Regions from separate parts of the Marinospirillum alkalitolerans genome, predicted to be linked through region 2. Evidence: predicted binding sites of a transcription regulator. Region 2 holds the regulator's gene; the other holds the start of a gene.

Region 1 (4,335 bases), 380 kb from region 2:
ATAGAGACGACCAAACTCTGCGCCCTGCTCATCCGTGACCTGACCAGAAACCACGGGTTGATGTATCCAAGTGGCCCCTAATGCCTCAGCAGTTTCTTGCAGGGCTTGGGTCTCTGGTTGATCAGCTTCTTCTTGATCGGGGCGATTAAAAATAAAAGTCTGAAAGCCCTGCGCGACCAGCTGGCGTAGGTCTTCGGGTGTCAATTGTCCAGTGGTCGCGAGATCCGCTTCAATATGGCGTAAGGCAGGCATAAAAAACTCCTTTCAGGTTTGGCATAACATAAAAAGGCTCGGCACAAAAAATCGGTGCCCATCAGGTGAGGCAACCATCGGCGGGTGGTGCTGTTGACGCGCCAAGGAGATTCAGTGGCAGCTTTAAATAGCGCACACCATTGGCCTCGGCAGGGGGGAGTTGCCCAGCACGCATATTGACCTGAACCGAAGGCAGAATCAAACGTGGCATCTTCAGGGTCGCATCCTTCGTTTGGCGCTGTTGCACAAACTCGGCCTCACTGACACCCAGATGGACATGTACATTCTGCTGTTTCTGTTCTGCAACGCTGGTTTCATGGCAAAAATAATCACGGCCTGGTGCCTGATAGTCATGGCAGAGCATCAGCCGCGTTGCATCAGGCAGAGCAAAGATCTTGTGAATCGATTGATAAAGCTGGCGTGCATCACCACCAGGAAAGTCGCAGCGGGCGGTGCCATAATCCGGCATAAAGAGCGTATCGCCCACAAAAGCAGCATCCCCAATCAGATAGGTGACGCAAGCGGGGGTATGGCCGGGGGTATGCAGCACCTGAATGCTCAGCTCACCCAAGGGCAGGCAGTCACCCTCTTCAACCAGCCGATCAAACTGGCTGCCATCGCGGGCGAATTCTGGCTCGGCATGAAAAACATCCGCAAAAACCCTCTGCACCTCCGTGATCTTCGCACCAATCACGATCTGTCCACCCAGCTGCTGCTGTAAATAAGGCGCAGCAGAGAGGTGATCCGCGTGCACATGGGTTTCCAGAATCCATTCGAGTGTCAGTCCTTGCGCTGTGACGGCGGCAATCAGCTGGTCTGCGCTCTGCGTCTGTGTCCGCCCTGATGCAGGATCAAAATCCAGTACGGAATCAATAATCGCGCAGGCAGAAGAGGCAGGATCACGCACGAGATAGCTGTAAGTGAAGGTGTCCTGATCAAAAAACGGTTGGATAAGCGGGGCAAGAGGTGCAGGGGTTGACATAGAAGCTCCTGATGATCAGCGTGAGGATCCAGTCTAACTCAGGTGTGCAGCAAGATAAATAACCGGATCAAAGGTTCTTATAACTGAGTTGAATTCTATTTTTCTTGACAGGCTGCGACAAGCTGCCGCCTTGCGATAAGTCAATCTTTTGCGATGATGACGGCGACATGAGCCGTTGCATTTTTTCTCTTTTCTGATCTTGCCTGACATCAAGAAACGAAAGGAGGCGTGTTTCTATGTTGATACTGATTATTATTTTTAATTGTTGAGCTTCTTTTTGTGGAGTGAAGCCATGGATCTTGTCGAGTTATCTCGTTTTCAATTCGCCTTTACGGCGATGATTCACTTTCTTTTTGTCCCGCTGACCATCGGGCTGGTGTTTATCCTTGCGATTATGGAATCTGTCTATGTGATGACAGGCAAAACCATCTACAAGGATATGACCAAGTTCTGGGGGAAGTTGTTTGGGATTAACTTTGCGCTGGGTGTCACCACTGGCCTGGCGATGGAATTTCAATTTGGCACCAACTGGTCCTACTACTCCCACTATGTGGGCGATATTTTTGGCGCGCCATTGGCGATTGAAGCCTTGATGGCCTTCTTTCTGGAATCCACCTTGGTGGGTTTGTTCTTTTTTGGCTGGGATCGGATGAGTCGGGTGAAGCACCTGGCCGTGACCTGGTTGATGGCACTGGGAACCAACCTGTCAGCCTTATGGATTTTGATTGCCAATGGCTGGATGCAGTATCCCATCGGCTCTGAGTTTAATGTCGAGACGATGCGGATGGAGCTGGTGAACTTTGCCGAGGTGGTGTTCAGCCCCGTTGCGCAGGTGAAGTTTGTGCATACAGTTTCTGCGGGTTATGTCACGGCGGCGGTGTTTGTACTGGGGATTTCAAGCTGGTATCTGCTCAAGGGGCGGGATGTGGCTTTTGCACGGCGCAGCTTTGCCATTGCCTCGGTTTTTGGTCTGGCGAGCGTGTTGTCAGTGATTATTCTTGGCGATGAGTCTGGCTATGAGCTGGGTGATGTGCAGCGGGTGAAGCTGGCTGCCATCGAAGCCGAGTGGCATACCGAGCCAGCTCCAGCGGCGTTTACGGTGTTTGGCTTGCCGAATCAGCAAGAAGAAAGAACCGATCTGGCGATCAAGATTCCGGCTTTAATGGGTTTGATTGCCACACGCTCTCTTGATACTGAAGTCACCGGCATCGTTGATTTGAAAGCCGAGCACCGCGAGCGGATGCTCAATGGACGCGAGGCCGTGGCTTTAATGCAGGCGATGCGTGCCGGAGATCGTGACCCTGCCACCCTGGCCGCCTTCCGTGAAGTCGAACGTGATCTGGGTTATGGCTTGCTGCTCTCGGCCTTTGCTGAAGATGTGATGCACCCCACCGAGGCCGAGTTGCATGCCGCCGTGGAAGCCTCGATTCCGCAGGTGTGGCCACTTTTTTGGAGTTTCCGCATTATGGTGGCTGCTGGCTTTACCATGCTGCTGCTGTTTGTGCTGGCCGCTTGGCATAGTGTACGGCGCACCGAGCATAAACCGCGCTGGCTGCTCAAATTTGCTGTTTTTGCGATTCCGCTGCCTTGGATTGCCAGCGAGATGGGCTGGTTTGTTGCTGAATATGGGCGTCAGCCTTGGGCTATTGGGGAGATTCTGCCGACCCAGCTTGCCGTATCCCAGCTGACAGTGAATGAGGTGATGTTCACTCTGGCGGCGATCGTGGCCTTGTACAGTGTTTTTGTGGCGATTGAAATCTGGCTGATGTTCCGTTTTGCGCGTCTTGGGCCATCAAGCCTGCATACCGGGCGCTATCACTTTGAACGTCAAGATCAATTAACACAACAGCCTCAGGAGGCTTAATCATGGATTACGCAACGCTCAAGCTGATTTGGTGGTTGTTGATCGGTGTGCTGATGATTGGTTTTGTGATCGCCGATGGCTTTGATATGGGGGTCGCGGCACTGCTGAAGGTGATTGGTAAGAATAACGAGCAACGCCGTGTGATGATTAATGCGATTGCGCCCCACTGGGATGGCAACCAAGTTTGGTTGATCACGGCTGCAGGCGCGCTCTTTGCAGCCTGGCCAACCGTCTATGCTGCAGCTTTCAGCGGCTTTTATCTTGCGATGATGCTGACTTTATTTGCGCTTTTTCTGCGTCCGATCGGTTTTGAATACCGAGCCAAGATCGATACTGACCAGTGGCGTGCCCGTTGGGATTGGGCGCTGACAATCGGTTCGACAGTGCCACCGCTGATTATTGGTGTTGCTTTTGGCAATCTGCTGCTTGGCGTCCCCTTTCATTTTGATGATCTGCTGCGCCTGCACTATACCGGCAGTTTTTTACAGCTGCTGAATCCGTTTGCCTTGCTGGTCGGGCTGTTTACTTTGGTGATGTTTGTCAACCATGGTGCGACCTACTTGCAGATGAAAACAGAAGGTGAGCTTTTAGTGCGCAGTCGCCAAGTCAGCCGCTTTTTGGCGATGGTGGCGGCCACACTCTTTGTGCTGGCTGGTGTCTGGCTCTGGATTGCCGTGCCCGGTTATCAGGTGCTGGGTGGTCTGGACCCACAAGGTGCCAGTGTGTTGGTCCAAAAGACGGTCGGTCATTTGGAGCAGGGTTGGTTTGCGAACTATGCGCGTTGGCCCTTCTTATGGTTGTTGCCGGCTTTAGGGGTTGCTGGGTTTATTGGTTGCGCCTTTGCCAGCCGAGCCAAGCAGCACTGGATGGCTTTTGTGTCTTCCTCGGTGGCTATTGCCTCAGTGATTCTGACCTTTGGTGCCAGCCTCTTTCCGTTCATCATGCCCTCCAGCAGCCAACCTAACCATAGTTTGACACTCTGGGATGCGACGGCCAGTGAAACCACGCTGATGATTATGTTTGTCGTGGCCTGTCTGTTTGTCCCTATCGTGCTCAGCTATACCGCATGGAGCTATTACGTGATGCGTGGACGCTTGAATGAGCAGTATATCCGCGATAAGAGCCATTCACTTTACTAAGGCAGAGGAGACGCATCAATGTGGTATTTCGCTTGGATTTTAGGTGTCTTGCTGGCCTGTGCTTTTGGCATCATCAATGCGATGTGGTTAGAGCTCAA
Region 2 (4,335 bases):
CGATCGGACGTCGGCTGATGCCAGTGACCCACCCTCTGCAAGCCTTGGGTATTGGCCTCGTTTGGGGCTGGTTGCCCTGTGGCTTGGTCTATTCCATGTTGATTTTGGCGCTCAGTAGCGGCAGTGCACTGCATGGCGCGATATTAATGCTCTTTTTTGGCCTTGGCACCTTGCCGACCCTGCTCTTGACCGGGGCGCTAGCGCAGCAGTTGATGACCTATCTGCGCCAAGGCTTCTGGCGTCAGTGCTCAGCACTGTTGTTACTGGTTTTTGCGCTACTGCAAGCCTGGCCTTTATTGGGATTGAACCGAATTTTTTAAATAGAGATACTGATCATGAAGAATGTTGATTTTGACCAGTTTGAATGGAATGCCGCCTTAATCGAGCGCTATAACCTCGCTGGTCCACGCTATACGTCTTATCCTACGGCACCTCAGTTTCATGCTGGTTTCGATGCCGAAGCCTATCGTCAGGCGCTGATCGACAGCAATGCCAGCCAGGCACCCTTGTCGCTTTATTTTCATATCCCCTTTTGCGCCAAGGTGTGCTTTTACTGTGGCTGCAATAAAATTGCGACGGGCGATACCTCGCGCTGCGGCCCTTATCTTGAGCGCCTGTATCAAGAAATGGATCAGATTGCCGCAGTGGTGGATACCTCGCGACCTGTGCATCAGCTGCACTGGGGCGGTGGCACGCCTACTTTTCTTTCACATCAGCAGATGCGAGAGCTGATGCAGCAGACTCGAGCCCGCTTCCAACTGCGTGATGATGACCAAGGCGACTACTCAATAGAGATCGATCCGCGCGAAATCCAGCCAGATACCCTGCCTTTATTGCGTGAGCTGGGCTTTAACCGCATGAGCTTTGGTTTACAGGATTTAAATCTGCAGGTGCAGCAGGCTGTGAACCGTGTCCAGCCGCGTGAGATGACTGAGGGGGCGTTGCAGCAAGCACGCGAGCTAGGCTTTCGCTCTTTAAATCTGGATTTGATCTACGGTTTGCCGCATCAAACCCCGGAGAGTTTTGCGCAGACCGTGGAAGAGGTGATCGACATGTCGCCAGATCGCCTCTCCGTTTTCAACTATGCGCACCTGCCTGAACGTTTTAAACCTCAGCGGCGGATTCGTGCCGAGGATCTGCCCAGTCCAGAGCATAAGCTGTTGATTCTGGAGCAAACCATTCGCCGCCTAGTCGAAGCTGGCTATGTCTATATCGGTATGGATCACTTCGCCAAGCCCACAGATAGCCTCGCGATTGCACAGCGAGAGGGGCGTTTACATCGCAATTTTCAGGGTTATACCACCCACTCAGATTGTGATTTGATCGCGATGGGCGCTTCCTCAATTAGCCAGGTGGGGCCGACCTATGCGCAGAACCATCATGATACTGAAGGCTATGAGGCACAGATCAGCCAAGGCCAGCTCGCGACTTTGCGTGGCCTGGTCTTGACGCAAGATGATATACTGCGCCGTGCAGTGATTAACCAATTAATCTGCCATTTTGCACTCGATACCCAGGCCTGGAGTCGCACTTGGGGCGTGGCATTTAACGATTATTTTGCCTCTGAGTTGGCTGCGCTGAAAACGCACGAGCAGGATGGCTTAATTGAGATTCGCCCTGAAGGATTAAGGGTGACGCCTGCTGGTCGTTTATTGATTCGCAGCCTGTGCATGGTCTTTGATGCTTATCTTGACCAGCCGAGTCTGGGCCGTGCTTTTTCACGAATTATCTGATCTGATTGCGAGAGATCAATCAGCGTGGTAAAAAGGATTGATCTCCAGCATGACATACATAAGAGGGAGACGACACCATGACGAGTCGCCAAATGAAAGGAAGTGGTCTGATATTCAGTAAGGAAACCCGCTGTATGACATGCAGCCTGAGTTCCCTGTGTTTGCCCCTCTCGTTGAACCTAGAGGATATCGATCAATTAGATCGCATTATTAAACGCCGCCAGCCACTAAAAAAGGGTGAGCATCTCTTCCGTCAGGGTGATCCCTTTGATTGTGTTTACGCGGTGCGCTCAGGCAGTCTCAAAAACTACATCATGACGAATGATGGTGAAGAACAGATCACCAACTTTCACCTGCCGAGCGAGCTGGTAGGGCTGGATGGGATCGACTGCGCCAGTTATCCCATCTCATCAAAAGCGCTTGAAACCACGACCGTTTGCGAGATCCCTTTTAGTCGTCTGCAAGAGTTGTCGCTCGAGTTGCCAGATTTGCGTCAGCAGCTGCTGAGCTGTATGAGTAAAGAAATACGCGATGATAAGCAGATGATGCTCTTGCTGTCTAAGAAAAACGCTGAAGAGCGGGTAGCCACCTTGCTCGCCAATCTCTCGAGCCGCTTTAAGCGCCGTGGCTACTCTCCTTATACCTTCCGCTTGCCTATGTCGCGTAATGAGATAGGGAACTATCTTGGCTTGGCTGTTGAAACAGTCAGCCGTGTGTTTACGCGCTTTCAGGCGATGCAGGTGATCGCAGTGAATGGCAAAGAAGTGCATATTACTGATCGCCCACAGTTGCTGGAAATGGCGGGCTTGGCCGATTGTGAAGCAGAGTCCAAGTTGGTCGCACACGGTTAACAGTGGGATGATGCTGGCGTCTGTAGAGCAAGGTGTGCGCGCTCTGCAAGCTGAGTGGAGTCAAGGAGGTAGGTATGCTCGATGATTTTGAACTCAAGCAAAAGGTCACCTTGTATCAGGATTTTCCTAAAAAGGGTTATCACATGCGTGATTTATCCGGCTTACTGGATGATCCTAAGGCCCTGCAACTGATCACTGATACCTTTGTGCATCGCTATTTGGATGCCCAGCTGACACGTATTGTGGCCCTGAAAGGACGAGGTACCATGTTTGCTGCGGTTTTGGCTTATCGCTTGAATCTGCCTTTAGTGGTGATTCGTGATCTAGGCGAAGAGCCGGGAGAGGTGCTCTATGAGCGGGCCCCTAGTGCAGCAGGCGAGCGAACCCTTGAAATGCGTGTCGGTGCTGTGCAGTCAGAGGATCAGGTGCTGCTGTTTGACGATATTCTGTCCAGCGGTGCCACGCTGCTGGCCGCCGCATCATTGATTCGCCGCCAGGGAGCACAGATTTATGAGGTGGCAACGCTGATTGATCTGCCCGATCAGGGAGGGAGTGAGCGCTTACAGGAGATAGACGTCTCGACCTATGCGCTGATGGCCTTTGCACAGGATCAGGCTTAGTCAGAGAGCGGGCTCAGGTGCCATGACCTGCGCCCGCTGATGTTTAGGCTGGGTGAGAGAGGGTATCAACCAGTTGAATCCTTTGTGCCAGCTGAGCCTTCTGCTTGGCTTCTAATCCAACAAAATCAAAGAGTTGACGATCGGCCAGCTGTGACGGCGCGACGTTTTGTAGCGCGTTAAAAATAGTCTCGCTGCGCCCAGGAAATTGCTTATCCCAATCCTGGAGCATCTCTTTAATGACCTGGCGCTGTAAGTTTTCCTGCGAGCCGCATAGGTTACAGGGGATGATTGGAAACGCCATCATCTGTGCAAAGGTGGCGATATCCTTCTCTTTACAGTAGGCCAGTGGGCGAATCACCACATTTTTGCCATCATCAGACAGCAGCTTGGGTGGCATGGCTTTTAAGCTGCCGCCAAAGAAGAGATTTAAAAACAGGGTTTCGAGCAGATCATCGCGATGATGCCCAAGCGCAATTTTCGTGGCCCCTATTTCTTCGGCAAAACCATAGAGGCTACCGCGTCTGAGTCGCGAACAAAGGCCGCAGGTGGTTTTGCCTTCAGGAATAATCTCTTTGACGATGCTATAGGTGTCTTTTTCAAGAATATGAAATGGCACCCCGATCTCAGTCAGATAAGCAGGAAGAATATGTTCAGGAAAGCCTGGTTGCTTTTGGTCGAGGTTGACGGCAACCAGCTCAAAGCGCACTGGAGCACTTTTCTGTAAACCCATTAATAGATGCAGCAAGGTAAAAGAGTCTTTGCCGCCAGAGAGGCAGACCATGACCTTATCGCCTTCCTGGATCATATTGAAGTCTGCAATCGCTTGTCCTGCCTGGCGGCGCAGGCGTTTTTGGAGCTTATTAAATTCTTTTTTGGCCTTGGGAAGGAGTTCTTGCATCTGCGGCACCTATTGCGATTGACTTCAAAGGCAGGCAAATTAACCAAAGCCACAGCAAATGTAAATGCCTGAAGCGTTTTCTATCGGCTTCAGCCCTGCTAACATCAGTAGAAGTCTTTTATTCCGTTCAGGCCTAGAGAAAAACATGACTGCTTTACAAGAAACCCGCATATTTGAGGACTTGATCGAAGTCTTACAGGAATTCCCCGAGGGCGTGAATGAGCATACCTTGC

The links. Region 2 encodes FNR, which switches genes on or off when oxygen is low (the NO sensors DNR and NnrR bind a similar motif). Its sites were predicted from a motif close to TTGATNTANATCAA; they were not measured.
Region 1: the regulator FNR is predicted to act here: its motif matches at 1,365-1,378, upstream of V6U78_RS00345 (cytochrome ubiquinol oxidase subunit I).

What each region holds. Positions count from the first base shown of each region.
Region 1 covers NZ_JBANFI010000001.1:77,388-81,722, forward strand. Annotated here, with positions in the region: gene V6U78_RS00335 (TIGR01244 family sulfur transferase) at 1-252, opposite strand, end outside; gene V6U78_RS00340 (MBL fold metallo-hydrolase) at 314-1,234, opposite strand; gene V6U78_RS00345 (cytochrome ubiquinol oxidase subunit I) at 1,527-3,098, shown strand; gene cydB (cytochrome d ubiquinol oxidase subunit II) at 3,101-4,237, shown strand; gene cydX (cytochrome bd-I oxidase subunit CydX) at 4,256-4,335, shown strand, end outside.
Region 2 covers NZ_JBANFI010000001.1:457,409-461,743, forward strand. Annotated here, with positions in the region: gene V6U78_RS02055 (sulfite exporter TauE/SafE family protein) at 1-320, shown strand, start outside; gene hemN (oxygen-independent coproporphyrinogen III oxidase) at 336-1,733, shown strand; gene fnr (fumarate/nitrate reduction transcriptional regulator Fnr) at 1,868-2,584, shown strand; gene V6U78_RS02070 (purine phosphoribosyltransferase family protein) at 2,659-3,204, shown strand; gene ttcA (tRNA 2-thiocytidine(32) synthetase TtcA) at 3,248-4,102, opposite strand; gene V6U78_RS02080 (DNA-J related domain-containing protein) at 4,248-4,335, shown strand, end outside.